DNA from 3 places in the Oceanobacillus sp. CF4.6 genome. Region 2 is predicted to be linked to each of the others. Evidence: riboswitches for the same ligand, from Rfam matches in the RefSeq annotation. Region 2 holds a riboswitch; each other region holds the start of a gene.

Region 1 (10,326 bases), on a different contig from region 2:
GATGTTATAGCAAGGTATTTGGAAGGAAAGTTACTTCGCTGGAACACCTAATCTACGAAGGAGGTAACCAAAATTGGAACCATCTACAAAAGAAAAGTATATTAAGATTACTAATTTACAGCAATCGTATGGAGAACGGGCCGTACTGAAAGGATTGGACCTTCGTATAGAAAAAGGAGAGTTTATAGCGATCGTTGGGAAGAGTGGTTGTGGGAAGAGCACCTTACTTCGATTAATTGCAGGATTGGAAAAATTCAATAAGGGTTCCATCTATATAAATGATGAACCATTGAACCATTTAAATGAATATGCACGCATAATGTTTCAGGATGGGAGGCTTCTGCCCTGGAAGCGGGTGATTGATAATGTATGTATCGGTCTTCCAAGCGATTTCAAAGTAAGAGCGATGGAAGCTTTACATCAGGTTGGATTGGAAGATCGTATGAACGACTGGCCGTCGAAACTATCCGGTGGTCAGAAGCAACGTGTCGCTTTAGCCAGGGCTTTAGTTCATAATCCTTCACTATTACTACTGGATGAACCACTCGGAGCACTTGATGCACTTACTCGAATTGAGATGCAGGATCTCATTGAGTCGCTTTGGAAACAAAAGAAGTTTACATCGATTCTCGTTACACATGATGTGGAAGAGGCAGTTGCTATCGCTGATCGAGTCATATTAATTGAAAATGGAGAAATAAGCTTGGATCAGACTATTCGTTTGCCTAGGCCAAGACAACGTACACATCCTGCTTTCTCGATGTATGTAGAAGAAATACTGGAGAAAATTCTTGATCGTAATAAGGGTAAAATCGCTTTAGTAAAGAGTTCAAAGGAATCTCACATTTAAGACTGGTTCCTTTTCACTCCATAAAAGAGAATAAAAAATGAACCTCTATAAAAAGTAGGTTCATTTTCGATTACTATTCTAAATCTTCATCATCGAGCCTTCTGAAGCCTTCTTGCTGAAGATAATCAGCAGCGGCATTGTAGGTTGCGTATGTACCATCCAATAAGTCTCCTGCATAGATATTCCATAAGTCAAAATCATGAATTAGTTTAAGGATTTGTAGTTCGTTATTAATCCAGCTCTCTTCAAAAGGTTCTGATTCTGAGAGGGATTTAATGGATTGTTTGATAATGTTACGCAGTTCATCCGGTGTAAAGTCACGGATATTTACCATTCCTTTAGAATCAACCGCATAGTTTTCATCTATTTGTTCAGCATATACAAATCCATTCCCGTTTGGGTGAAGATGATAGACGACAATCTTCTTTTCCATCACACTTTCTTCAAAATGAAAATTGACACGGCCTAGTGATACATCATGACGCTCTAATTCTGTAAAGTCTTCAATAATTGCTAGTTTTTTTTCAAATGTAAGCATGTTACCTCCAGATAGGTGTTATTTAAGAATCAATTTTTATTATACCACTTGAATATTGGAAAATACGAAGGAACTGCATTAAAATTTTATAGAAAAAAATGGATAAAGCTTGTTTATTCTTAGATACTTTTGTTATAATACAAATAACAATCAAATACTTTCTTATTTTAGATCTTTTTAAAGTAAGGATAGAGGTGCAGAAACCATTAGTACTTATGTTTAGGAGAATGAGGTCCGGGGATACATAAGGAAAGGGGAATTTGCCGAAGCGGAAGGAAACTCATCATCCTGAAGTTGGTTCTGTTATTTAATAGATGCAGAACTGTCATATAGGGAACTATATGGAGGGCTATCAAGCGTAGAACTAATCCAAGTTCTAAGCAGCAGCGGGCTCTCGTTGGTGCTTTTTATTTTTGTCCTCCACACCTATCCAAAAAATTAAAGAAAAGGTGTGAACAGTTATGAATTTCGGTAACGTATTAACAGCAATGGTAACTCCATTTGATCCATATGGAGAAGTAGATTTCGAAGCTACTAGAGGATTGGTTAATTACTTGATTGCAAATGGCTCAGATGGGTTAGTGGTTGCGGGAACAACAGGTGAATCGCCAACATTAACGCATGATGAGAAATTGAAATTATTTACATTTGTTGTGGATGTAGTGGATGGGAGAGTTCCAGTCATTGCAGGCACCGGATCAAATAACACAAAAGCCTCTATTGAACTAACAATAGAAGCGGAGAAAACAGGTGTGGATGCAATTATGCTTGTTACTCCGTACTACAATAAACCGTCACAGGAAGGTATGTATCAGCACTTCCGCACAATCGCAGAAAGCACAACATTACCTGTCATGCTGTACAATATACCAGGAAGAAGTGTTGCTTCCTTAGATTTGGATACGATTATACGATTATCTCAAATTAAAAACATTGTCTCTGTAAAAGAAGCAAGTGGAGTCCTAGATCGTACAGCCGAACTGATCAGTAATACGGCTGAAGACTTTAGTGTGTACAGTGGGGAAGACAGTCTAACACTGCCTACGCTGGCTATCGGTGGTACAGGGATCGTATCTGTTTCTTCCCATATCATCGGGAACGAAATGCAGGAGATGATGGAGCATTTCAATAGAGGAGAAGTCGCCGAAGCAGGCGCCATCCATCGTCGTATATTGCCTGTGATGAATGCAATGTTTGCAGCACCGAGCCCAACGCCAGTAAAAGAAGCATTAAATCGAATCGGTGTGCCGGTTGGAAGTGTACGCTTGCCACTCATACCGTTAAATGATTTGGAACGTGAATCTTTATCAAAAGTCATTGCTATCTACGAGGAAAAAAGAGTAGCAGGATATTGATTACTTAGGGGAATAAGCGCATATGCTTATTCCCTTTTTCTCATTAGGATATGTTAAACTAACTTGTAAGAATATTTTAATCCTGGCTTTAAGAATAAAGGAGTAGCAACATGATACGAATAAGTGGCATCACTAATGACCAGCAGTTGAAAAGGAATGTTTCCATAAATGAACTAAATTTATCTGAGTATAAAATGTGTTGGATTGATTTTAACAGTCCAACTGAAGTGGAAATCAATCATTTAGAACAGACTTTTCATTTTCATCCGCTTGCAATTGAAGACTGTGTATACAGACTACAACGACCAAAATTGGACTATTACGATGATTACACATTTTATGTGACGCAAACGGTAAGAGAAGGAAGCAAGGATGTTTCAAAAGATGAGCTGAATTTTTTTATAGGAGATAACTATATCGTTTCATATCATCAAGAACAGACAAAAGAAGTTGAAGATGTGTGAGACCTTTTTTTAACAGAGAAAAATAGTTCTCAGTGGGCACCTTATTATGTGCTATATAGAATCATGGACAAGATTGTTGATAATTATTTTCCGCTTATTTATAAAATAGAAGATGAATTAGACAAAATAGAAGACAATACTCAAAATAAATCAATGGATCTTTTAATGAATGAGCTTTTTGATATCAGACACACGCTACTGAACTTAAGACATACATTTAATCCTATGCGTGATTTACTTTATCGCATGCTGAATTCTCAACACTTAGAGGGGGTTAAAGAAAGAAAAGAGTATTTTTCCGATATTTATGACCACCTTTTAAAATTATCGGAAATGGTGATGTCTAATCGAGAAGTAACAGCTGACATTCGTGACAGCTATCTGTCTTTAAATTCACATCAAACAAACAATGTCATGAAAGTACTTACAATTATTACTTCGATCTTCGCACCTTTAACATTTATAGCTGGTATATATGGAATGAACTTTGAGAATATGCCTGAATTAGCATGGGAGTATGGTTATTTTATTTCCCTTGGATTAATGGCAATAATTAGCGTGTCAATGATCCTCTGGTTTAAAAAGAAAAAGTGGTTTTAAATACTAGAACGATAAAATTAACAATGACGATTTAAAAGGAGATACTTCATGGAGTGTAAAAGGAGAACAGAAGCGGTTGATCAGTTTATTGAAGATTTACCAGAGGATATTCAAGCGATTACAGCAGATTTAAGGAAGCTAATCCTTGATTCTTCACCGAAGCTTGTAGAAGAGCTAAAATGGTCCATGCCGAACTATTCATATGGCGGGTTGGTTTGTTATCTCCAAGCTGCCAAAAAGCATGTGAACCTTGGTTTTCATAAAGGTAATGAACTTCAAGAAATAGATGCGTTTAAATGTTTACAAGGTAAAGGGAAAACAATGAGACATATTCAAATAAAAAATAGTGATGATTATAAAACGGAATTCTTTACCCTACTTATTCAGGAAGCAGTAGCATTGAATGAGCAATAGAGCATAGGCACTGTTTTTTCCAAAAATGATCCTAGGGACTTAATATAGTTTTATCCTGCTATTTATGAAATAATAAAGATAACGGTGATTCAGTTAGGATCTGGATTGACCGTTATCTTTTTAAAATGGATTATTATTCGGGTGAAAAGTCATAAATACCTTAGATGTTACGAATTTATTATAGAGTGGTATAAACATTATAAATACATATGGAGATATACTTATCGATTTAGTGAATATATTAATTAAAAAGACTGCGGAGGTTCATGATGACATTTGAGAAGCAACTAATCAATAAAACCTATTATAAAACATTTATAGAAGGCAATGAAAGTATACACCCTATTCAGGTTTTGGGTGAGATGTATATGACTGAACAAAAGAAAGAAGTAACGGATTTATCGTCTATTCGCTTCTCTCAAGGAGAGGTATATTTTTTAAACAAAGATTTTGAATCAGCTATTTTTAAATGGGAGAATATTTCAGATGACTTAAAGCCATGGGCTCAGAAAAATATAGCGGATGCTCATTATGAACTGGATTTGCTTGCAATTGCTGAGGAATATTATAAAGCTGTCCAAACCGATTCGGATGTTTTAAAATCGGAATTACTTCTACAGCTGTTTTCACTATACATAGAGCGAGGTAAAATTGAACAGGCGGCTAATTCCATTACAAATGCAATTGACTTCAATCCAGATTATCCTAATGTAACTGATCTAGCGCGGGCTTTCTTTGAGGAACAACAGGATATTGCCAATGCGGTTAGGCTTGCTGTCAAGGAAGCGATTCGAACGGAATCCCTGTCATGGTATGAAGTTTTAGAAACGTATGTAGAACTGGGCTATACAGCGAAAATTACACCCAACTATTTTAGAGAGGCATTAATAACTTTAAACACGATTGATCAAGCTCGTTTTGAGAGCCTCGTCGCAGCATTATGGAATAGTTACAAAAAAAATGATCTGTATTTTCCATGGCTTAATGAAATCAACGATCTTTTACTGAATATAGAGCTGGGGCGTTCCTATATATGGCAGAAATTGTCGGTCCGCTATAGAGAGGACTACTTTGAATTAATTAACGGAGATTATTTAATAAGGGATTTATCGCACTTAATACCGAAACATTTAACAAATTGGGTGAAACTATCTACCGTTACAGATGGTCTCATTTCTTCAACGGCTGTGCTTGCATGGAATGATATTTTTCCGTCCACGATAGACGCTTCTATTGTTACTGCAGCGGAAAGCATTGTCAGCGAATCTTCCCCCCATCAGAACGGGATGGAAAACGGCTTGAGGCTATTCGATGCGATTCAAAAATGGGCAACCAATAATGGCGTCTTATTGAGTGAACAATTTGGATGGTGGATTCGTGAGCAAACAGATTTGGAACATTACCACCTTCTGATTGCCGGGACTTCAGGGAGTGCGAAAGCGGACTTTGTGAATACGTTGGTTGGCGAGGAGCTTGAAGGAGATTGTACTTCAGCCATTCTTTTTAAAGATGGTGACGAAGCGGAAATGCATGCTATTTCAGATAAGGAGATTAGAAATATATCCCACCTTGATGAGATTCATACAAATATCGAAAAGACATTAATTTTATGGAAAAAACCTCTATCGTATTTGCATAAAAACAAACTTACCTTGATTGATACTCCGGTACTTTCAAATCAATCCGAAAGCAGGAGTGCAGCATTTCCTTATCTACATGTAGCAGACAGTGTGCTATATGTCCTTAATGCTGATTCGCCACTGACAGGTAAAGAACTTGATATGGCTGTCAGAATGAATGAGCAACAAGCCGAGATGTCAATTCATTTTATAATAGGGAATATGGAGCAAATCGATAATAACGAGGAAGCAAGGGAACTTATTGAGAGTACGACAGCAAAAATCAATACGTATTTTCCATATGCTAAGGTCTTTGCCTTTTCCAAATATTATGAACATGAAAGCCAGTTAGATGAGTTGTCAGCGTTCATTGGTTCGATGAAAGACAAAGATGAGCGAGACATGGAAGTGCGCCGTGCATACACAATCCTTTATTATATTAAGGAATCAATTAAGTATCTATTCGATAGACGAACAGAAATAGAAAATTCCTTAATGGGTAATATAAAATGGAATGAAGAGATGGTAACAAAGCTCGAAGGTGCGGTAAATCAGTTAAGTGATATGGAAGAGGAGAAAGTGCGAGTTATTCATCGTTCATATAATAAGATTAAAGATGAAATGAGAGAACAATTGACAGGGGAAATACCTAAACTGCTTCGAGAATGCTCTAAAATGGTAAAGGAAGACAGTAATTTTGAAAAAATTCATGTACAACTGAATGAAGAAATGAATAAGCAAGTATTTAATTATATTGAAGGAACGATCTTACCGGAATTCCGCGTAGTAATCCAAAGATGGATTATAGAAAGTGAAGAAGAATTTAATGAAAGTCAGACAAATTTAAAAGAATTGAGTGAGAGTTTTAATTATCTGTACGGTGAAGAAAAAATGGTATTGGATTGTGACTTTAAAGTGCTGGATGACTGGCGCCGAGATGCAGATCGTATGACAAGGGGAAACATCCAACTGGCAAATGCTAATATACTCTTGCGTTCCACCCCGTCACAGTTATTATTTAAAAGTGCTGGAAAGATATTTGGATCATTATCGCAAAATAAAGGGATGCTTCAAAATAAATACAAGCAATTCATTGAAGGTAAAGATTATAGTGAAACTGCAGAATCGATTACAGACACGTTTATGCAGCAATTTGAGATATTCGAACAATCATTGGCGAGGGATATGAGCATGTTTTTCGCCAACCCTCATGAAGTGCTTCATGATACCTTAAAAGATACACATAAGGAGATTAAAGAAGATAAAGATTCTTTAAGCAATATGCGGGAGAATCCTGAAATTTACCGCGACCCACTCACACAATTTGACCTAAAGCTTCGTCAATTTGAGTGGATGGCTACTGCAGGTGAGCAAATCAAGGTATAACCAAAATTTTCTGAAGGAAGATACGAAACGTATCTTCCTTTTTCAGCAAGTAAGAAAGTATAAACTTTCTTACTTGCATAAGTGCAACTAAGGCATTCGCCAAAAAGGCTTGGCGGATGCCAAGTTTTCTAATATTCTTGGAAGTTGCTGAATAAATTTCATGAAAGAACTCATGTTAAGATTGGGAGGTGTTAATCATGGGAAGAGATCGTCAAGAAAAAAAGTTGAAAGAGAGTGGACGAGTAGAATCAGATCGAGATGTCGGTCTACGCTATAAAGGATCAACCAAAATGTCAAGTCCTGAAGAAGCCAGAAGATTGAATGATGGTAAAAAGTAGAATCTAATATACAGAAGACCTACTTAGATTTTGTTAATCATTTAACGGAAAAATTACTCAATAATAGGAGGCATTTCCTGGAAGGGATTTGCATCCTAATTTTTTTATGTCACAATGGGAATACATGAACAAACAGCTTTGCGAAGGTTTTAAATGCGATTACTCATTCTAGAATATATTCTTGTTATAATATAGAAAAGAGGGGGATTTACCATGAATTATTGGATGCTTGGTTTAATTAGCGCTGTTGTTATCATTGTATCATTAGTGTTAACTGTCCGTGTTTTGAAAGAAGAAGATAAAAAAATAAAAAAATACGAGGGAGAAGAGGACAGCGCTGCGAACGAATTAAAGCGATCGAACGATTATGAAAAAGAGTCACTTACCAAAAATGTTAAAAATCTATCTTTTATTTATGTGATTGTAACAGCTGTCTCTATTCTTGTGTTGGCATTATATATTTTTTCGTTGTAATAAAACAAACGTAATTACTGATAATAGTTTTCAAATCACTCAATCCTCCTTGAACCAACTTTAGTGCTAAACATATACCACCACCTTGGAACCATTTTCTCTTTTATGGGGGAATTATTGGAAGTCAGCTCGTATATGGTGATCTAAATCTATCCTCTATAAACCGCTTTTGTACCATGTTTTCTATAGGCTAAGACTTTGTTATAGTTGTAACAAATCTTATCTTTTGCCTATTAACTGAACATAGATAAAGAGATAAATTATTGAACATTAACAGATAAGGAAAATCCTCATAAATCCTTTAGGAACAAGGCGTTCAGTAACTCTTGGTTTTCTGAACAGTATCCTTAGCGTATGTTTTCCGCTTTTTGCTGGTAGTACCCCAATAGGGAATTATTTTTTTAATAAGATCAGTTAATTGACAATAGTTAAATAACTATTGTCTGAATATCTTAGATGATGTTATAATCTAATTAGAACAAGGGTTCCGGTTAGGAGAGATAGAAGTGGATGAGAGTAAAAATAAAGTTCGGAAAAGAACATTGAGTACAGACGAAATTATTCGTCTGTATAAAGAGGGATATAGTACAGTTGATATTGGAAAGCGGGCAAATGTGTCTGCCAGATATATTAATTTGTTATTAAAGGAAAATAATATTGAAAGAAGACCAAGAGGTAGCTGGAAACGTATATACCAATTAAACGAACATTATTTTAAGACTTGGACAAATAATATGGCTTATATTTTAGGTTTTTTCATTGCAGATGGAACTGTTGCACGAGAAAGTCAATTTATAAGTTTTGCTCAGAAGGAAAAGTACATTTTAGAAAGTATTAGAAAAGAAATTGGCTCAGAACAGCCTTTATATCAAAATAAAAAAACTGGTGTATATATATTGACCTTGAATAGTAAGATCATGAAAGAAGATATAATGACTATTCATGGAATAATGCCGAATAAATCTAGTGATGTCGGGTTTCCAGAAGTACCTGAGAAATACTTAAGCCATTTTGTTAGAGGATATTTTGATGGGGATGGGTATATTAATTATGCAAAATATACTGTAACATTTGTAGGTCGATCAGAAACTTTTATGAATTATTTTATAAGAGTTCTTGAGGAACAGGGTTTTAACCCGCAATTTGTCATGGAGAAAAATCATTACCGTGTCCATATTAGAGGGAGAAAATCAATAAAACTTTTTTCTGAATGGATATACAAGGATACAGAAGCTGGATTTTATCTGGAACGAAAACATGCTACTTTTAATAAAGAAAAGCTAACTTCTGATTTTTTAACAGATAGAAAGGATATTGTCACAAGAGAAGCTGTAGCAAAACGGAAATTATATTTTTTAGTCATATTTACCGTATTAAAATCTGAAAATCAAACTTGTGATTACTTAGGGATTAAAATTGCTACCTTTAAAAGGTGGTATAGAGATGATCAATTATTTAGGCATAATTTTTTGGTTATAGAAGAAGAACAGGAATGAATTTTCACTGTATATATTTTTTGTCTACGAGTTAACATAATATTTATTATAGGAAGTAAAATAAAAACGATGATATTTTATCTCATTACCAAGTATACTTCAGATATTGAGATAAAGTTAAAATTTTGAGTCTGATTTTAGTATTTTAGTACTTCTATATATTATTTTTATAGAAGATTATTTCTCTGAAATCCGAATTTGATTTGCTACATAAATCTTTTTGATATATTAAATATAACTAAACCTGGTAGCAATTAATTTGCAACCAGGTTTTTTGTATTGTTGTGTATATCAATTGTTTGATAATAATAATCCAATAATTGTTGAGATGCTTTATCCCATGCATATTTTTCAGCTTCCAGACGTACGTTTTGTTTCATTTCTAGTAGCAAATCATTATTATCCAATTTGTTAACTGCATCGATCATGCTGCTAACATTCTCATTTTCAAATAATAGTCCTGTCTTTTCGTCTTTTACCTGTTCCATTGTTGGTCCACTCTTAGCAGCAACTACAGGCAATCCAGATGCCATTGCTTCGAGTATGACCAATCCGAGTGTCTCCGTAACAGACGGGAAAATAAAAGCATCAGCAGACGCATATGCATGTGAAAGCTCTTTCCCGTGCAGGAAACCTGTAAATATAGTATTTGTTCCTTTAAACGTATTTTCCAGTTCATTTCGTAATGGTCCATCACCAATTATAGCTAAAGCTATATCATCTCTGGCATCCAATAAAGGTTTGATTTTATGAATTTCTTTTTCAATTGCTAGTCTACCAATAAAAATAAGT
Region 2 (10,326 bases):
TCCCCGATTTTGGATTGCCGGTTTGAACCTTGCTGCAGCACCAGATCCTGTTCTGGATTGTCATCAAGCACCCAGGACAGCTGAACACCCAAGGCTTCACTAATTTTTGATAACGTCGCAATGGCAGATGCCGTTTGTCCATTTTCAATTTTTGATAATAAACTTTTGGAAATACCACATTCATCAGCAACTTGCTGCTGCGTTTTTTTGTTTCGTAAACGAATTTGCTTTATCTTTTTTCCGATATAATGAAGATCGATTGGAACTCAGTCCTTCCATCTAAAAATCATATGTATATTTTTTAATCATAGATTAGGCGCTGAATGTAGTCAAGAGAAGGTTTTTAAACAATACTTGAAAAATAGCAAGAGAACAATCCTATATGTAGAATTGTTCTCTAATCTGATTTTCTGCCCAAACATATCATTAACGAAAAGACCCATAAGCCAATATAACGTTTTTAAATTTTTTACTGCGCATTTGCAAAATAAGCGAGCGACCTACTAGGTAGAATTTTCCCTAGCTTGTTTTGGATATATATCCCTGCATCCTGAATCTTTTTCTCTTCGATACCTGTTTCGATTCCCAGTCCATGCAGGAGGTAAAGCACATCATTAGTTGCCACATTTCCTGCTGCTCCAGGCGCATATGGACAGCCTCCTAACCCACCGACAGTACTGTCAAAACGGTTTATACCATAATGCATGGATGTCATGATATTCGCAATTGCCATCCCTCTTGTATCATGAAAATGAAGGATTAGTTTTTCTTTTGGATAGTGTTTCATTAATACTTCCAGCAATTGTTCTACTTGTGTAGGTACAGCAGTCCCAATTGTATCTCCTAGCGAAAGGTCATCCACTCCTGATTCAAGCAATTTTTCACATACGCGAAGAACTTGTTCCGGCGAAATCCTTCCTTCATATGGACAATCAAACACCGTTGAAATATAACCCGTTACTCTTTTCCTGGTATTTTTTGCTTCTTTAACTACTTCATCGAGAACAGGAAACGTTTCATTTATTGTTTTATTTATGTTTTTTTGGTTATGCATTTCACTGGCCGACATAAAAACCGATGCACCATCAATACCTGCTTCCAACGCATATTCCAGCCCTTTCATATTTGGAACAAGCGCTGAATAAAGTACTTTCGGATTACGTCTTATTTTTTTCCCTACTTCTCTGGCATCCGATAAGGCCGGAATCATTTTCGGATTGACAAAGGATGTATATTCAATTTCACTTAAACCAGACTCTGAAAGCATATTAATCCAAGCAACTTTATCAGCTGAGGAAATCCACTTTTTTTCATTTTGTAATCCGTCACGGGCTCCAACTTCTTTAATTTGAACATACTCAGGTAATCGCGCCACTTTAAACCCTCCGTTCAATTTAGAAAATATTCTTACCAGTGTTGCAGTTTTTTCTATTGCAAGGAATGAATCCGTTTACATAATAATTTCTTAACGTTGCACTTTAGCAATATCTGCTTCATATACGCTAGATTTTTGCTATATATCTAGTGTATTCAATTATGTTTATTATAATTCAACTTTGTTGAATTAAGTATATAACAAATATTCAAACAATGTCAATGAAGTTAAAACATAATCTTTCCACGAAAAAACCTTCCTGATAGTATATGTATCAAGAAGGTTAACCTGTGTATGGCAATATTGAATTGTGTTATTCCTTGTACTATTTAGTAGTTAGAAATAATATCTTTTATTATTTCTAACTACATATTTTTTTCTGGATTTTTTTCGAATCCTGTTGAAGAAAACCACAATCAAGCCGACACCAAAAAGAATTAATATGTATGGTAGAACAGAGAATAACTTATCAAGTAGGCTTGTCTTTGTTTGATCGGAGGCTAATTGAGTTTCAACCTCTACACTTTCCTTATTTATTTCTTCTAGTTGAAAAGATGCTATTGTATCATTCTGACCTACAATCTTTAATGTTCCACTCTCATCAACTGTTTCACGAAACTTGTCATCCGGCGAATGCGTATAGGACAATCTCTTAGGTGCTACGTACTCCTGTTCATCAACAGTAAAAACAGATCCCTTTTCGATACTCGATGTGCTGAAATTTTCAAAACCGTAATCTAATAGTTCGATTGTATCTTTATAAGCTTCCTCATTGTAACTGCTCTTTAATGTTACAGCAACTAAATTTAAATCATCGTTTTCTGCTGTTGTAACAAGTGTGTAGCCCGAAAGAGATACAAATCCATTTTTCCCACCAGTTATACCATCATAGGGAATTTCATCTTTCACTAATTTATGATGTGTTCGGAGAGTAGTATCCCAGGTTTTACCATCCCATTCCATTTCCTTTGTACCAAAAATTTTCATAAATGCATCGTTTTTCATTGCATGTTGGGTTATTTTTGCCATATCTTCAGCTGTAGTAACATGTTCTTCGTCAAATAACCCATGTGGATTCTCAAAATTAGTTTGTTCCGTACCAATTACATTTGTTAAGTATACATTTAGATCATCAGAAAACTGTTCCACACTTCCACTCAAATGTTCGGCAATCGCAATTCCTGCATCATTGCCGGAATTAATTACTAATCCCTGAATCAACTTCTTTAATGTAACTTGCTCTCCTTCTTCCAAAAAGACAGTAGTCCCTTCCACATTTCGGGCACTGGCATTGCTACTAACCGTTACAATATCTTCCAGGTCTCCGTTCTCAATTGCAAAAATGGCTGTAGCGATTTTAGTTACACTTGCTGGATACATACGTTCATTTGCATTTTTTTCAAAAAGTATTTGACCCGAATTTGCCTCTAGCAGAATAGCAGCCTCACTATGTATTGTCGGAGATCCTGGCGATTCACCATGGACTTTCAAAGCGTTTATCATATTAACTGCTAGTATAACCGTGATTAATAGAACGATTTTTTTCATTATAACTACTCCATCTAAGATTTTTAAAGTACGTTCTATTTTAGAATAAAGGTACGGAATAAATATGTAAATACGATTGAAAACTTGTAATAAACACCTAACATTCCAGGTAATATATGGTAGATTAAAGGTTACATATACTTCGTAAATTTATCCTTTTCTACCATTTTTCTAGTAAAATTCAAATTTGTTAATTAAATTTTCATACAATTTTAAATATTACTCTGGTATAATTATGTTATAACGCTATAATTAACAAAAAGGGGGAAAGAATGGATGAAAATATATAACCCTGCAGATATAGCTAACTTATTAGGGGTAAAGGAATCAACACTAAGGAAGTATAGTATTCTATTAGAAAATGCAGGTTATAAATTTAATAGGAATAATCAAAATCAACGATGGTACAATGAGAATGACGTTATTGCACTGCAGAAACTTGTAACGTTTAAAAATAGCGGCGATATGAGTCTTAAAGAGTGTGCAGAAGCTGTATGTTTATGGGTTAAAGGTGATGATGTATCACAGGAATTAACTGTTATAGATAACGTCACAGAACGTTATAACAACGATCTAACGGAATTAAAAGACATGGTTCATCATCAAAATGAATTATTGGAAAACTACAATAAAGAACTGCATATGCAAAATGAATTGATTAAGGAATTGGTACAGCGACTGAATCAGCAGCAGGATTATATAGAATTAAGACTGAAGGAACGTGACAAGATGTTAATGCAGACTATAAATGATCGACTCGAAACACAAAAACAAATTGCAGCGGCAAAAGAAGCTGAAGCGGAAGTACAACAAAAACAGGGTTTCTTTATCAGACTCTTCAAAAGATAAAGGTGCCTGTCACTCCCCGAATTTTGTCGAATACACTCCGCAACGCAGCATTATTTTCAAAATCAACGCTTGTAAGTTAATCAGAAATTTGATAACATTACTCTAAATTGAATAAACAAACCTTATCAGATCGGTGAGGTAGAGGCGCATTTAATATGAGTAACCAGTCGGAGGATGACATCTATGATGATTGATGAAAGGATTATTTGCCGAAGCGTAGTAAGGGTCAAGCTTATTATAGCTGGTATGTTTTTGAATAGGAAACTTACTGTCATGCAATGTAATTGTGCATGGAGAACTACTGATCGAAATGGAGGATAACGTATATTGTATAAACAATGGTAGGTTATTTTCTATCGTTGTTTTTTTGTGCACTTAAAAAGGTGTTTATACCTTGTGTACATAAAACACCTTCCCTCCATTCATTATGTTTTCTCCAAATATTTACGTAGAAAAACGCTATGTAAATCTAATTAACTACTACATATATGAGACAGTAACACTCCTATTTCATAACCAGATCATTCCCTTTAACTATCCCATTGTTTATTTCCCTAAATTATTTACCGAGGAGATAGTTACATCATGAAAAAAATCTTTACCAATGGACAATTTTATACTTTTAATCCAGTAAGGCCAACTGTGCAATCAGTTGTCGTAGAAAATGGCCGTTTTATAGATATGGGAGCAACCAAGGATATGCTCATCCAATGGGGAAACTCCGATATTGAAGTTATTAATCTGGAAGGGAATACGGTGACACCTGGATTGGTAGACAGTCACCTTCATATGTCCATGATTGCCACGAAATTTATCGATTTGGATTTAACAGGAATTACGACGAAACACGAAGCACTGAATCACATCCAAAATCAGGCAAAAACACTTCAACCAGGTGAATGGCTACTTGGTGGAGGATGGGATGAAAACCTCTTTACCGATGGAGGAATTCCTTTAATTCATGAACTTGATCATGTAGCTCCACACAACCCATTATATTTAACGCGAATCTGTGAACATGCCGCTATAGTTAATCGCAAAGCATTGGAAATATGTAATTACCATCCTACCATGACAGTACCCGTAGGTGGAAAGATCGTATTGGATGAATCGACAAATAAGCCAACAGGATTACTATTGGAATCTGCTTCCGATCTAATAACGCAGCATATTCCTGAAAAATCGTATGAAACGTTGAAAAATGCAATGAGGAAAGCAATCAACTTCGCTATGGAAAAAGGTCTAACAAGTGTTCATTCAAACGATCCCCTTTACTTAGGCGGTTTACGTCAAACGTATCAGATTTATGACGAATTACTGAACCAGGAGCATCTTGGATTACGTTCCAATCTTTTAATCAATCATGAATTTCTCGATGACTTAAGAGACCTAGGAATGTATGCGGGCTACGGAAATGAAACACTACAAATTGGTGCAGTAAAACTATTTGCAGATGGTGCATTTGGAAGAAGAACTGCTTTATTATCAGAGCCTTACAATGATGACCCAGGAAACTATGGTAAAGCTATGTTTGATCAGCATGCAATATATGACATCATCAAACGTGCACGTGAATTATCTATGCCGATAGCTGTTCATACAATAGGCGACCAAGCACTGGAAAATGTATTGGATATAATGGATCAGTTTCCTACCGTAACGCACCGGGACCGGCTGATTCACGTACAGGTGCTGCGTGAAGATTTAATTGAGCGTCTTGCACAACCAAGCAGAATTGCAGATATTCAACCACGATTTTTAGCGAGTGATTACCCATGGGTTGAGGAGAGGCTTGGGGAAAAACGAATGAAGCTTTCCTATGCTTGGAAAACGCTGCAGGAGGCCGGAGTAATATGTGCAGGAGGATCAGATTCACCTGTCGAACCAGTCGATCCATTAATGGGAATTCATGCTGCTGTGACAAGAAGGTCACCAGGGCAAACACATAATGGTTGGTATCCTGATCAAAAATTAACGATGCATGAAGCATTTAGGTTATTCACTGAAATGGGAGCATATCCAACAAATGAAGAAGCAATCAAAGGAACCATTGACACAGGTAAATTGGCTGACATGACAGTTTATTCCAAGAATCCATTTAAAATGGAAGATGCTGACGAATTATTAACCACATCCATTGAAATGACAATCATTGGTGGTGACATTAAATATCAAAGCAATTAAACACTACTACTTTGAGGAGATACATCTATGGAAAATATATTAAAAGAATTGTCAGCATTTTTATGGGGGGTTCCCCTTATTTTAACTATTGTATTTGTGGGATTGTACTTTACCGTTGGAAGTAAATTCTTTCAATTCGTTCATATATCACATATTTTAAAAGAAACATTGATGAGCCTTTTTAAAGAGAAAAAAAAAGGTCATGACGAAAAAGGAATATTATCCTCCTTTGAGGCTGTCAGTACTGCCATCGGCGGTTCTGTTGGGGTAGCTAACATCGGAGGGGTTGCAACCGCTATTGCAGTTGGTGGACCTGGAGCCATCTTTTGGATGTGGCTTTGTGCATTGATTGGTATGATTATTAAAACGGTTGAGGTAACACTTTCTGTCTATTACCGGAATACGGATGAAAACGGCGATCCATATGGTGGGCCGACCTATTATATGGAAAAAGGACTTGGAGAAGAAAGAAATTTTAAATATTGGATGTTCCCTGCAATCATTTTTGGGTTCGGGATTTTCTCCACCTTCTTTATCACAATGCAAAACTATACGATTTCAGAAGCAATGAGTTCAACCTTTAACATTGGCATGATTCCAGCTTCGATTCTATTTTCCATCTTAATTTACCTTGTTGTCTATGGTGGAATAAAACGGATTGGAAAAATTGCATCAAAAATTGTTCCAATTATGGTTCTCTTTTATGTGTTGGCAGGCCTCTATATTATCCTAAGTAACTTCAGCCAAATTGGCCATGTCTTTTCTTTAATTCTAACAGGCGCTTTCGGAGGTACAGCCGCAGTAGGTGGGTTCGCTGGCGCAGCTGTTGCGATGGTGATCCGTATGGGAATGGCAAGATCAGTATACAGTAATGAGGCCGGATGGGGTACCTCCCCGATGGTCCACTCAACTGCAAAAGTTGATCACCCTGTTAAACAAGGTGTCTGGGGAGCTTTCGAAGTATTTGTAGATACGATTATTGTCAGTTCCATTACAGCTTTTACCATCATCATCACAGGAGCATGGTCATCCGGGTTATCCGGAGCAGAGCTTACACTTGCGGCATTTGAAATCGGAATCGGTGAAACTGGAAGAACGATTATTGCCTTATCTATTTTATTATTTGGATTAACTACATTGAGTGGATGGTTTTTATATTACGAAATTCTGCTTCGCCACTTATTCAAAAACAGAAAACCAAAGATTAAAAATGCACTACTAAAATCTTTTATTTGGTTATACCCCATTCCTGGTACTCTTATGGTTGTATACGCTGTAAGCTTTGGTATACCAGGGCAAACGGTTTGGTATTTTGCAGATATCTCATCCGCTATCCCTACCTTTATCAATATTGTTGTTATTCTAATCCTAAGTAAGCAGTTCTTCGTTTTGCTGAGTGATTATAAAGCAAGATATTTAGGTATTGGTGAAGTAGATCCAGAGATCGTTTTATTTTATGAGGAGAAGGAAACAAAATTGTCGGAGAAAAAATAAATATAGTTAAAAAGCAGATATACCTAGTAACATGGTATATCTGCTTTTTTATGAGAGATTAAAAGAATTATGCTCGCTTCTTCATTAACCACAGGAAATATGGTGCACCAATTATTGCTACTAAAATACCTGATGGAATTTCATTTGGTGCTAACAATGTCCTGCTGAGCAAATCAGCAATTACTAATAGTAGTCCACCTATTAAGGCTGTAACGGGAAATAACCGCTGATTAGATGGTCCGACAAGTAATCTGGAGAAATGTGGCGCGATTAAACCAATAAAACCAATTGCTCCAACTGCAGCTACACTGAACGCTGCCAAGACGGTTGCCAAAAGCGCTAATTGAAATCGACTGGACATCACTTTAAGCCCCAGCCCTTTTGCTGTATCATCACCTAATGCCAACGTATCCATTTCCTTAATTTTTAAAAACAGGATGGGGAGTAGTATGAATGCCGGCCATATCAAATAATTAAATAGCTCCGACCACCCTCTCGCGTAAGTTGTGCCTGAGAGCCAGGTTAATGCAGATGAAACTCCAAGGTCAGCTTGTACAACTAATATTTGAATGATCGCTGAGCCAAAAGCAGATACACCAATTCCAAGAAGCGCTAAAATAGTTGGCTGAAACTGGGCCCGAACTGCAAGTACCATGACAATAACAAAAAATACAAATGAACCTATCATTGCCCCAATTGGAATCCACACTGCAGATACACCGAATACATACATCATTAAGAGAGCACCAACCCCTGCACCGGAAGTGATTCCAATAACGGATGGATCTGCCAGCGGATTACGCAGGACACCTTGGAAAATTAAGCCACATACTGCCAATAGCAACCCACTTAATAAGGCAACAAGGGAACGAGGCAAACGAAGATCTAAAATAAGATTTTTCATAAATTCATTTCCATCACCGAAAAAAACCTGATATGCCACAAGCGGTTCGAAACCATAATTCCCTGAGGCTAGACTGATTAGCAACGTAATTAAAATTGCAGCAACTAAGACCGGCACAATTACTTTTAACGGCATTCCAATTGTTACCTTACCTGCTAAAACAGAAGTATTTTCTTCTCCATACTTCCTCCTTTTCATGCGTAACACTAAATAGATTAACCAAGGAGCCCCAATTAAAGCAGTGATCGAACCAACAGGAAGCTCTGAGAATGATGGATCAATAATCCTCGCTAAAACATCGGCAAAAACTAATACATTTGCACCCCATATAAAAGAGGCAATAATTAAAGGAAAATGCTTGCGGTAACCAATTAACTTGATAATATGGGGTGCAATTAGTCCAACAAAGCCGATTGGCCCCACTATGCTAACCGTCACAGATGTCAATAAAACGGCAACAAGAATCGCAATTAACTTAACACTCGATACATTTTGCCCAAGGGCAATCGCTATATCATCGCCCAATGTTAACGTGTCCAACTTATGAGTCATGATCAAGATAACGATTAATCCAGCAACTATAATTGGTAAGGAAAATTGTACGCCACTCCAATCATTTTGAACGAGCGTACCAGAACCCCATAAAAATAATCCAGCTACTTCATTTTCATAAAAAATTTGAAGAACACTTGTCAGCGAGGAAAATAAAAGCGTTACAATCATTCCTGCTAAGACCATTCTCACTGGTGTTGCTTTATTACCACCTGACAATAAAAATACGGTTAAAAATGTTAGAATACCCCCTAAAAATGCAACGATAATTCCATTTCCAACTAAAGCTGCCGGGAATAATACCGTACTGAGTACTACTGCAAAATAGGTTCCTGAATGGATTCCTAATGTACTGGCAGACGCAAGCGGATTTTTAGTAACGGTTTGTAAGATAACTCCAGAAACAGCTAGTGCTCCACCTGCAATAATGCCCATAATAGCCCTTGGCATCCGCAGATATCGAACGGTATGATGTTCCAACAAATCCTGGGGTGCAAAAATCGCATCCAAAACAGTACTAAATGGGATCGCTACACTCCCCTGATTAATATGTATAAAAATTAAAATGCATAAAAGGGCGGTCCCACCCCCAAAGGTCAGAACCGCTTTTATTGATTTTCGAAGCATTATATCCACCCGAATCACTCATTTACCATAGCATTAACTAATTCTTCTGTTAGTACTTCCGCTGATAATACCCCACCAAAAGTCCACGTATCACCTGGTAATGCATGTGTATTCCCTTCCAGAACAAAGCTCAAATTTTCCCAGACAGGATTACCTTTTAACTGATTAGCAAACACATTATCGTCTTCCTGAACAATATATAAAAATTCAAGATTCTCGTTCTGGAAGTTTTGTAGCGCTTCGATTGTTACTTCAGTATATCCATACGTTTCAACTGTGTCAGACTCATATGCATTTACAAAACCTAAGTTACTCATCACTTGGGAAACAATGGAGTTTTCTGTAAACAATCTAAGTACAGGCGTGTTTTGAGCGGTAAAAGCCTGGGTCGCAATATAGGTTGAACCCTCCAGCCCTGCATCTGAAACACGTGCTACTTGCTCTTCTGTAAAATCTGCTAAATCTGCTAATACTTGTTCTGCTTCCGCTTCTTTATCAACTATTTTTGCAACCGTTTGGAACTCATTGATCATATTTTGATAATGATCCTCAATTGCTTCTTCCCCATAAGGTGCGAATGTAACAACTGGAGCAATATCCTTTAAGCTGTTTAAATGTTGTTCATGTCTAAAATCCACACCGATGATTAAATCTGGATTCAAGCGGGCGATTGCTTCAAGATTAGGTTCCTGCCTGGTACCTACGTCTTCTACACTTTCATCAAACGCTGCATCTATATTTACCCACTGATTAAATCCATCTAAATCTGCAACACCTGCAGGTTGAATTCCTA
Region 3 (10,326 bases), on a different contig from region 2:
GATAAAGGAGCTGAACCTCGATACTTATGTCCAATGGTAAATTCCATAATAAGTATCGGTATCCCAGCAGTAAGCAGTGCAAATAAATAAGGAATAAAAAAAGCTCCACCACCATTTTCATAAGCAACCGCTGGAAAACGCCAAATATTTCCTAGACCAACCGCTGATCCAACAGCTGCCAATATAAACCCCGCTCTTGTCCCCCACTGTGAACGTGTTTCCATGTATAAACCTCCCCCTTTTTCCATTCTACTAGCAATACTATGCTATGCATCATGGCGAAAATGAATGTTTAAAATGTTTATTATTTTCTAAACATTTATGCTTGTATTATATCGGTACTTTTCACCTATGTCAAAGTAATTTTTAAATCTTCTTTCTATTACCATCATTTCTAACAAAAAATCTTCCACCAAATAGGATGAAAGATTTTTTATTCGTTATTATTTACTTTTGATTGAATGAATGATGAATCCAATTAGCAACACGAGAGCTAGTGAAATGAATAGTGGAATAAATACCATATTCGTTAGACCTACCAACAAGTAACCTACAATGGCTACTCCAGCAGCAATGAGTGCATATGGTAATTGCGTCAACACGTGGTCTATATGGTTAGCACCAGCTCCTGTGGAAGACAGGATCGTAGTATCTGAAATTGGTGTACAGTGATCACCGAAAACGGCACCGGCAAGTACAGCAGCTAAAGATGGTAGAAGCATCTCCATGTCAGAGACGGCTGCAACTTCAGCAGCGATTGGTAACATGATACCGAATGTTCCCCATGATGTTCCAGTTGAAACAGCCATTAATCCAGCAATGATAAAGAACAAAACTGGTAACATTGATGAACTGATGGACGCTTCACTCACTATTTCTGCTAAATACGTACCGGTTTCAAGTGTTCCAATAATCGAACCAATCATCCAGGCAAGAACAAGAATATAAATGGCTGGAAGCATGGTTTTAATACCTTCAAAAAAGATTTTCCCTACATTCGCCTTTGGTATGCTTAAGCCAACATGAAATGCGAATGATGTTACAACAGCAGCAACCCCACCTATAAACAGTGATAAATTAACATTTGTATTAGCAAAGATGGTTAATATCGTTACATTATCACTTGCATTGGCACCAGTAACAACCATGGATAGGACTGTACCAACGACTAATATAATAATCGGCAGTAATAGATGGTATATTTTACCAGATTTATGCGGATAAAATGTATTACTTAAATCTCCAGGTACCTTATCCTGTTCCGGATCCAATACTGCTCCTGTTTTAATGGCACGTTCTTCATGTTTATGCATTGGACCAATATCCATATTCAAATAGGCAACCATGAATACAAGCAATACTGCAGAAAGTGCATATAAATTAAGTGGGATCATTTGGATAAATGCTGTTAATGGTTGAATATCCGTTATGCCATTAGCAGCAAACAATCCACCTAGTATACCTATTATATATGCACCCCAGCTTGAAATTGGCGAAATAACTGTGATGGGTGCAGAGGTAGAATCGATAAAATAAGCTAGTTTTGCACGAGAAATTTTATGTCGATCTGTTAATGGTCTTGCAACTTGTCCAACAGCCAAGCTATTAAAGTAATCATCGATAAATATAATTAAGCCTAAAACACTGGTCATTACTTGCGCACCAGTACGGGTTTTGACGCGTTTCATCATCCATTCCCCAAACGCCCTGCTGCCACCTGATGCTTGGAGAAATGCAGTCATCATACCTAATAATAATAAAAATCCTAATAATAGCAGATTTCCTGTATTTAAAGATCCTTCTGAAACAAAGATATTATAAAAAACCATCCAGACTTCAGATACGGAATCTAAAATATTAAAATCATGAATTAATAAAGCTCCAACGATAATTCCTGCACCTAAAGATAGCAATACCTTCCTCGTTAGTACGACAAGTACCAACATAAGCAGTGCTGGAATAAGTGATAAAATTGTTCCTTCCATGATGTTACCTCCATTAGTTAATATCGAATGTGTGGGAGTTGGACATATTGATTGCGAAACGCTTGGTGTACGAGCATACATCATTAATTTTGCTCACAAAAAAACAACGACAGAAAATAACCCATCATTGTTTTACAATATACGTTATCCTCCATTTCGATCAGTAGTTCTCCATGCACATTCGTATACGTTACATGACAGTGCATCCTTTATTCAAAGATGTACCAGCAATAATAAGTTTGACCCTTATTACACTTCGGCAAATAATCCTTTTACCAACCATCACTGTTGTCTTCCTCCGGTTGATTACTCATATTATTTGCGCCTCTACCTCACCGATCTGATAAGGTTTTTATTCAATTATGATTTTACTATACAAGATTTTCAGTCATTCTGCAAGTCGTCTTTTGGCACAGAGATAGATGGTCCACCTCCATCACCACCATAGAAGTCGGGTACTTTCCCCATAATTGCCCCACCATCAATGTAAATTTCGGTATTGACTGTCTTCACATCTGTAGTGAATGGAATAATTATTTGAACATCAGCCTCGACATCTACATAAAGGGAAACCCATGAACCATTAATTCCAAACTCCTCTTCTTCACGTATAATATTCGTCCTTACACTTCCAACTAACCCGAGATTTATTGGTATTTTAGGACCTAAATTTGCCAGGACTGTATTTCCTGTAACCTGACCTAGTGGAACTTCCACCAATGTCGGATCTTGTTCTACACGGCCCTCTGCCCCTTCTTCATATTCATAGGGATCATGAAGGGAATAATCATACGTAATTGGATCACCCCTGTTTACATTTAAAAAGAATTCTTCGACGCGGTCTGTTGCCACCCGATTTATTTCACTGACTACAGAGGGATTCCAATTGTATGTTGCGACATGGCCTTCATTATCATAGGTAATATTCAATACCTCATCAAAGCTGTATTCTTCAGCAAATCTTACTGCTGAATTAATCGCACGCGTTGCAAATTCATCCGTTTTTACTTCTGCAATTTCCATTAAGACCGGTTCAACCCGCTTATCAATGATCCATATACTAAGACCAACACTGCATACAAATATAATGAACGTAATCATCATAATAAAATTATTTGGAGGCGATGCAAAGTTTTTCTTTCGATAACGCTTCTTATGTCTCAACCAAAAAACCCCCTCAAAACAATTTATGCTTGTTTTAAGGGGGTTAGAATAAGTAAAAGCACGGAGAAAAATACGGATTAATCCTTCGTCAATACAGAAGTAATCGTTACATTCACGACACTTCCCAAATTAACTTCATAAACTTCTTTAACTTCTGTGCCGTTCTCCTGAATAATTCGAATTATGGGCCTGTCACAAAGTTGTTCGTTTTGCCTGATAACGACACCTTGCCTTCCATCACTCAACTCCACTGTCAAGCCTTCCGGATAGACAGCAATGCTCTTCTTAAATGCTTCGACCATCTCTTTATCAAAAAGACGCATCGCACCAGCATAAAGGAGCTCCAATCCTTCATGTGGAAGCATTGCATCACGATAAACGCGATTACTTGTCACAGCATCAAAAACGTCTGCGATACCAATCAATTTTGCATATGGAAGCATATCTCTATCTTCAATGCCTCGTGGATATCCTGAGCCATCCAGCCGCTCATGATGCTGATAGGCACAATGGGCAACTACAGAGGAAATCCCCGAATGCTTTCGCAAATAGTCATAGCCTATTTGTGTATGACTTTTAATAATTTCAAATTCCTGGTCTGTCAGCCGATCCGGTTTATGTAAAATCTCAGGATCAATGAAGATCTTGCCGACATCATGTAGCATTGCACCAACACCTATTTCCAACAGCGTACTTTTTGAATAGTCCATTTGAACCCCTATTGCAAGAGAGTAAATCGCTACATTAAGTGAATGCTGAAAGACATAATTATCAGAAACAAAAATATCAGCAAGCAGTGTAAGCGATTTTTCACTGTTTTGGATTTCTTTAAGAATCTGCTCGACCACATTACCAAGATCCTTTCCCTTTTTATTTAAAATATAGGGATTATTCAGAAAACCATCTTTTTTAATCTGATGGAATGTTTCTTTAATTGTTTCTGTCGCTTTTCTACGTAAATGATCCGGGATTATTGACTCAGGATAAATATCTTTTGTCAGTGGATCCTCTATGTATATGTATGTAATTCCCTGGTCAAGCAGCCTCCTAATCATTCTCTCCGTTAAAGACATGCCTTTTGCCAGCAGTACAACACCATTTTCATTATAAATGGATTGCGCAAGCGTTGTTCCAGGTTTAATTGATTTCGTACTCGCAAGTTTCATAATGATCTCCTTACCCTAAAATCGACATAATTCAACAAAATGAGCCCTTAGTCTTATTAAATAATATCAGAAATTGACCATTAAATCTATGAAAATATTGTCTCTTTTTGCAATATAAACTTTTATCGTAGTCTTTAAAAAGGGTTCAAATAAAAATGTCTCCCATATGGAAGACATTCGAGGTCATGATATTTTCAACAAGGCATCTTTCCCTGTCATGCCAACTTCCCAGCCATAGGCTTTCGATGCATCCGTAATTTTTTCCAAAGGTGCATTCAGCAATTCATCAATGGTTCGTACTCCTACTGCCCGGCCTGCAATAACATGACGTTCTTTTAATTTTGGAATCTCGTTAAAGATATCCACGTCCAATGCCGCACACATAATGTAGCCGATGTCGTTGGAAATCGTTAACAAAGTTGTTTTCGGAAGCTCTACACTTACTGCCGTAAAAATCATGCCATCTACTTCAAGCGGATTTATCGTAATCATAATTATGATTGCCCCCTTCGCAATTTACCTTATATTTGTATGCAAATAGGGGGCGACGTGTCACAATTCCTTTGTAAGTAGTAATGGCCTATCAGGAAAAATTACTGCGGAGTGTATGTGCAAGCAGATCTCTCAGAAATTCAGGTACAAAATACTGCTTTGTACTTGCTTTGGCAATTTCTGGCAAGAGCCGGCCAAACGTAAATGTATCTGCGGTTGCAATGTAATACGTATGATCAGGGTTCACCTGTTTACCATTTTCCAGTAAAACGCGTTTGACATATTCCCCGCCATCCCTATGAAAAGCAGTTTCCACTTTTAGTCCAGAGAACATCATCTTGCCAAGCAACTCTCCACGGAATCCAAACCCCTTCAGTCTTAACTCCATAAATTCCTTTGTTAAAGAGGCCCGGATTACTTCAATCAACTCATCGCCCTTCAGGTCAACCACCACAGGATTAATAGGATGTGGACAGATGCGATGTATATCTTTGTATGTGACAGCACCAGCAGGCAAACGATCGAGCAGCAGCCCTGCATTCAGCATTGCAGCATCTGCTTTTGTCCAGTTTCTTAATGTATTCGTTAACTCCTGCATGATTGGAGAATTCGTAAACCAGTTGACCTCTATCGGTTGTTCAAGATGCACAACGGTCTTGCCAAGTAATTTATCCGCTTCCGCTTGCATTTCTTGGATCGTTTGTTCTGTCTGCAAATCTTTCGCTTTATTTGTTATGTCGGTTGTATAAGCCTCTTTTTTCACGAGCTTTTTCTGATGATGATCCCACGTTAAAATTACTTCCCCAATAAAAGAACAATGCTTACCTGCAGCGGTTATAATCGTATTATTTATGGTTTCACCATTACGCAACAGATGGTGTGTGTGACCACCAATAATGACGTCAATATCCTCATACCTCCTTGCAATCTCCTGATCAACGCTGATCCCAAGATGGGACATTAATATAATAATATCCACCGATTGTTCTAATTCAGCGATATGGCTATCAAGTGCATCAAACTCAGTAGAAATATGCCAGCCTAACAGTTCATAGAATGCATTAAATGGTGCAGTTAAACCAATGAAACCAATCTTTATGCCATTAACCGTTTCTATCTTGATTGTTTTATTCAACCATGGTGGTTCCTCTTGATCTGTACTATTTAGATTTGCACATAAGACCTGAAAATTCGCTTCATCATACAAGTGATATAAATCTTGATGGGATAGGGTAATGCCTTCATTGTTTCCTATCGTAACAAAATCATAACCTGCATCATTTAATAGCTTTATATTGGACTTCCCCATAGAAGCTTCTGTAATTGGATGGGAACGGTCCACATGATCGCCAATATCGATGATCCAACTTGATTCCCCTCTTCGATTCCGGAGAGCCTTCGATTCCTTTAAATAGCTTGATACTCGTGGCCATTGTTCGAAATTACTATGTAGATCATTTGTATAATTAAAATAAAGTTTCTCTTCCATTTATATTACTCCTTACTATAACCCTTGATATATCATACGTAATCCAATGAAAACAAGCAAAATCCGTAATATCAATTCAAGCGTTTTGCCGGGCATCAGTTGATTTACCTTTGCTCCAAGTTTACCACCAATCCATGAACCAGGTATAAAGAAAAGCACATACTCCCATGGAATATGACCTAGTGAAATATGTGTCGTTGCACCTACAATACTTACAAAGAAAATCATAAACATCGAAGTGGCTGTTGCAATATGGGCAGGAAATCCAAATAATAAAATCATTGCCGGAACCATGATTGAACCGCCACCAATTCCAAACAAACCTGATAATGTCCCAACGATAACGGACAAGAGGAATGCTCCGAAAACAGACACCTTATAGTAATAGGTTTCACCATACAATTCAAACGATCGCAGACCACTTTCATTTCCGGAGTATATCCGCTTTGCAGAAGGTTTCTTTTTCAGTAACAATACAAGCGAAATAACAATCATTAATATACCAAAATACAGTAAAAATGATTCTGTATCAACAAATTGATTTAGCCAGGAACCGACTACCCCTCCTGGAATGCTCCCTGTTAAAAACAAGACACCTGCTTGGTAATCTACACGTTTCCCCTTCGCATAAGACAATGTGGAGGCCAACGAAGTAACCACCATCGTAATCAACGAAATGCCAACAATTGCCTGTGGAGTTGCCCATGAAAAACTGTCCGAAATAGAGCTCATAAATAATAAACTAGGAATCAGTACGATACCACCGCCCAACCCCATTGCTGAGCCTACAAGTGCAGTAATCACTCCAATTACCAAACAAACGAAAACAACCAATTTAATCCCTACCATCTATTATAATGTAATACCATCATATCATATGCTTAGTGCCTGTCCTCCGCAAGAAAAATTGTCCTATCAAGTATGCGGACAAAATTATTAAAAGGAATAGAAATAGAATCCTGAATTAAACCTTCTTTCCCTATATTGTCACCCTACGTAAAATAATGGTTGACAAAAGATATTTATTTCTTCTATGATTACCTAAAGGGGGGGTGAAAATTATGAATTCAAAAAATCATTGGACTCCGATTGATCTTACAATTGGCAGTCTATTTGTTGCAATGATGGCTGTCGGAGCAAACATTACATCTATTGCTCCTTTTATGGTCATTGGCGGTGTACCAATAACATTGCAAACGTTTTTTGCTATCTTAGCTGGACTTATTCTAGGTAGTCGATTAGGGGCTTTTTCCATGTTTATCTACATGGTTTTAGGGTTAGCTGGAGCACCAATCTTTGCCCAGTTTAAAGGTGGTGCTTCCATTCTTCTATCTCCGACTTTTGGATTTATCGTATCATTTATTTTGATAGCTTATATAGCAGGTAAAATTGTAGAAAAAAGGCGAAGTGCTCCTAGGTACATGTTGGCTGCATTAATTGGAATGGCCATCAATTATATTTTTGGTACAAATTGGATGTATGCTGCTTACATTCTATGGTTTGATGCACCAACAGGGTTTACCTACCAAATGGCCTGGTATTGGATGATTTTTCCTTTGCCTAAAGATATTGTTCTTTCAATATTTGCAGCTGTGATGGCTTATCGCCTTGAAAAGAGTTTTATTGCAAAAAGTGCTTTTCGGAATCAAAAAAATATTGCTTAAAGGTGGAATTACATGACAAATTGGAAACTATTAGCTGAAAAAGTTTTGCTGGGGGAGGAAATAAATGATCAGGAGGCATATGCTGTCTTAGAGTGCCCCAATGATGAATTACTGGAACTGTTACATAGTTCATACCAAGTTCGCAAGCATTATTATGGTAACCGAGTAAAGTTAAATATGATTATCAATACAAAATCAGGACTTTGCCCAGAAAATTGTGGTTATTGCTCCCAATCAAGGGATTCCACGTCTCCTGTCCAAAAGTATCGGATGATGGATAGAGACACAATTATCGAAGGGGCTAAACAAGCGCATCTTCTGAAGTCAGGCACGTATTGTATCGTTGCGAGTGGTCGTGGTCCATCGAAACGGGAACTTGATACCGTTACGTCTGCAGTTGAAGAAATCAAAAAAAATTACAACATGAAAGTTTGTGCTTGTTTAGGGATACTAAAGCCTGGACAAGCAGAACAGTTAAAAGAAGCAGGGGTAGACCGCTATAATCATAATATCAATACATCCGAGCAACATCATGGTAGTATTACTACAAGTCATACGTATCAAGACCGAGTAGCTACTGTAAATCAGGTCAAGGAAGCTGGTATTTCTCCATGTTCCGGGGTGATTGTAGGGATGAAGGAGAAAAAAGAAGATGTCATTCAAATGGCACGGGCATTAAAAGCTCTTAATGCCGACTCGATCCCTGTCAATTTTCTGCACGCTATAGATGGGACGTTATTAGAAGGAACGAATGAACTGACACCAACTTACTGCTTAAAAGTACTCTGCCTTTTCCGATTCATTAACCCTACTAAAGAAATTCGAATTTCCGGCGGGAGAGAGGTCAACTTAAGAAGCCTACAACCACTTGGTCTGTATCCTGCTAACTCAATCTTCGTAGGTGATTATTTAACGACAGCTGGTCAGGAAGGGTCAAGTGACCATAAAATGATTGAGGATCTTGGTTTTGAAATAGAATATACAACTTCTGAAGAAATGGTTTAATCCCAAAGCTTATCACTTTTCCCTTTATATTATTGAACAAATATAATATAAAATAGAGAAAGTAAAGGGGCTGATTCTCTTGATAATTCATCATATTACAGTGAAAGGTGCTATTGACCTTGAGACTCGTTGCAAACATTATCATAGCCGAAATGAGAGAATTGCGATTAAATTCTATTGTTGTGGAGAGTATTTCCCGTGTTTCAATTGCCATCAGGAATATGGATGCGGAAAAAAGGCAGTTTGGCCACAAAGCAAATTTGATGAAAGAGCCATTTTATGCGGGTCGTGTGGAAAAGAACTTACGATTCACGAGTATTTAAATAGCGACGATGCATGTCCTTCATGTCGTCAAGCTTTTAATCCAGGATGTTCCCTTCATTATGATTTATATTTTGAAAAAATGAATTAAAATAAGCACATACGATAGATTAGAAAAGTTAAGAGTATCTTATGAAAACAAATTTCTTAATTCTCATTAATTTTCTAATTAAGGGGATTGTCAGAAAATCTTCTAATTTTGTTCGCTATATGTTTGAGTGAATAGACAGTAGACCGTAATCTCTATAATCAATCCCTTTCTAATGGAAGGAGTTGATTGTAGGGATTACGGTCTTTATCGAGTAACGAATTTTAGATCATGTTATTATGTGTTTCTAAAACCAGCGCCCAACCCCGTTGATGAGTCAACAAGTTCAGTAATCACTCCAATAATCACTCAGGAAACAAGCAAATTAGTTGCGGGAAAATAAAGGATAAGCTAAGCTTCACTAAAAAAGGAGTTGTCCAGTAAAATACTTGTACTTAAACAATGAATAGGATTGATATGGGTGAAAAAAGGTATCAGGTATCAAAACGGTATCTTATTAAATGTAGATATTAATGATAAAGTGAGGGATTAGTAATGAAACTTGTCGGTATATCAGGAGCACTGGCTGGTGACAAAACATCTTTAGCTGTAAACAATGTTTTAGTCGCGGCTCAACTTTATGACCGAACGATACAAAAGGAGTTAATTGACTTAAGGGAATATGAAATTGAATTTTCCGTTGGTGCCCCTTTAGCAGATTATAATGATGATACTAGGGCGGTTGTAAGTAAAATTTTATCCGCCGATTTTCTTGTATTTGGAACTCCAATTTACCAAGCATCCATATCGGGCGCGTTAAAAAACTTGTTCGATCTTCTTCCTGAAAATGCATTTAAATATAAAGTAACTGGGATTGTTGCAACAGGATGGTCTAACAACCACTTTCTTGTACCAGAATATCAGTTAAAGCCAATCCTTTCTTATTTTAAAGGATTAATTCCAACGGGAAATGTCTATATCCAAAATGACTCCTTTAACTTGGAAAGCGATG

Evidence for each region. Region 2 has a riboswitch for lysine ahead of ACHABU_RS10060 (amidohydrolase). Riboswitches for the same ligand answer to the same signal wherever they lie in the genome.
Region 1: it holds a riboswitch for lysine, as region 2 does, so the genes downstream of both, dapA (4-hydroxy-tetrahydrodipicolinate synthase) here and ACHABU_RS10060 (amidohydrolase) in region 2, are expected to answer to the same signal.
Region 3: it holds a riboswitch for lysine, as region 2 does, so the genes downstream of both, ACHABU_RS03910 (Na+/H+ antiporter NhaC family protein) here and ACHABU_RS10060 (amidohydrolase) in region 2, are expected to answer to the same signal.

The regions. Positions count from the first base shown of each region.
Region 1 is NZ_JBIMEX010000001.1:4,894-15,219, forward strand. It holds gene ACHABU_RS00030 (ABC transporter permease subunit) at 1-51, shown strand, start outside; gene ACHABU_RS00035 (ATP-binding cassette domain-containing protein) at 74-850, shown strand; gene ACHABU_RS00040 (hypothetical protein) at 924-1,388, opposite strand; lysine riboswitch at 1,570-1,748, shown strand; gene dapA (4-hydroxy-tetrahydrodipicolinate synthase) at 1,850-2,743, shown strand; partial or broken gene corA (magnesium/cobalt transporter CorA) at 2,854-3,807, shown strand; gene ACHABU_RS00055 (DUF1801 domain-containing protein) at 3,856-4,221, shown strand; gene ACHABU_RS00060 (GTP-binding protein) at 4,491-7,226, shown strand; gene ACHABU_RS00065 (YpzI family protein) at 7,424-7,564, shown strand; gene ACHABU_RS00070 (hypothetical protein) at 7,778-8,038, shown strand; gene ACHABU_RS00075 (LAGLIDADG family homing endonuclease) at 8,545-9,534, shown strand; gene ACHABU_RS00080 (glycosyltransferase family 4 protein) at 9,789-10,326, opposite strand, start outside.
Region 2 is NZ_JBIMEX010000005.1:130,992-141,317, forward strand. It holds gene ACHABU_RS10035 (cupin domain-containing protein) at 1-71, opposite strand, end outside; partial or broken gene ACHABU_RS10040 (helix-turn-helix domain-containing protein) at 75-260, opposite strand; gene ACHABU_RS10045 (hydroxymethylglutaryl-CoA lyase) at 470-1,375, opposite strand; gene ACHABU_RS10050 (D-alanyl-D-alanine carboxypeptidase family protein) at 1,712-2,923, opposite strand; gene ACHABU_RS10055 (hypothetical protein) at 3,200-3,772, shown strand; lysine riboswitch at 3,904-4,081, shown strand; gene ACHABU_RS10060 (amidohydrolase) at 4,358-5,956, shown strand; gene ACHABU_RS10065 (alanine/glycine:cation symporter family protein) at 5,984-7,450, shown strand; gene ACHABU_RS10070 (iron ABC transporter permease) at 7,518-9,533, opposite strand; gene ACHABU_RS10075 (ABC transporter substrate-binding protein) at 9,548-10,326, opposite strand, start outside.
Region 3 is NZ_JBIMEX010000002.1:58,819-69,144, forward strand. It holds gene ACHABU_RS03905 (sodium-dependent transporter) at 1-224, opposite strand, end outside; gene ACHABU_RS03910 (Na+/H+ antiporter NhaC family protein) at 444-1,985, opposite strand; lysine riboswitch at 2,142-2,323, opposite strand; gene yunB (sporulation protein YunB) at 2,370-3,149, opposite strand; gene ACHABU_RS03920 (HD-GYP domain-containing protein) at 3,227-4,315, opposite strand; gene ACHABU_RS03925 (YunC family protein) at 4,499-4,807, opposite strand; gene ACHABU_RS03930 (bifunctional metallophosphatase/5'-nucleotidase) at 4,899-6,296, opposite strand; gene ACHABU_RS03935 (sulfite exporter TauE/SafE family protein) at 6,312-7,130, opposite strand; gene ACHABU_RS03940 (biotin transporter BioY) at 7,358-7,960, shown strand; gene bioB (biotin synthase BioB) at 7,973-8,965, shown strand; gene ACHABU_RS03950 (CHY zinc finger protein) at 9,066-9,377, shown strand; gene ACHABU_RS03955 (NADPH-dependent FMN reductase) at 9,870-10,326, shown strand, end outside.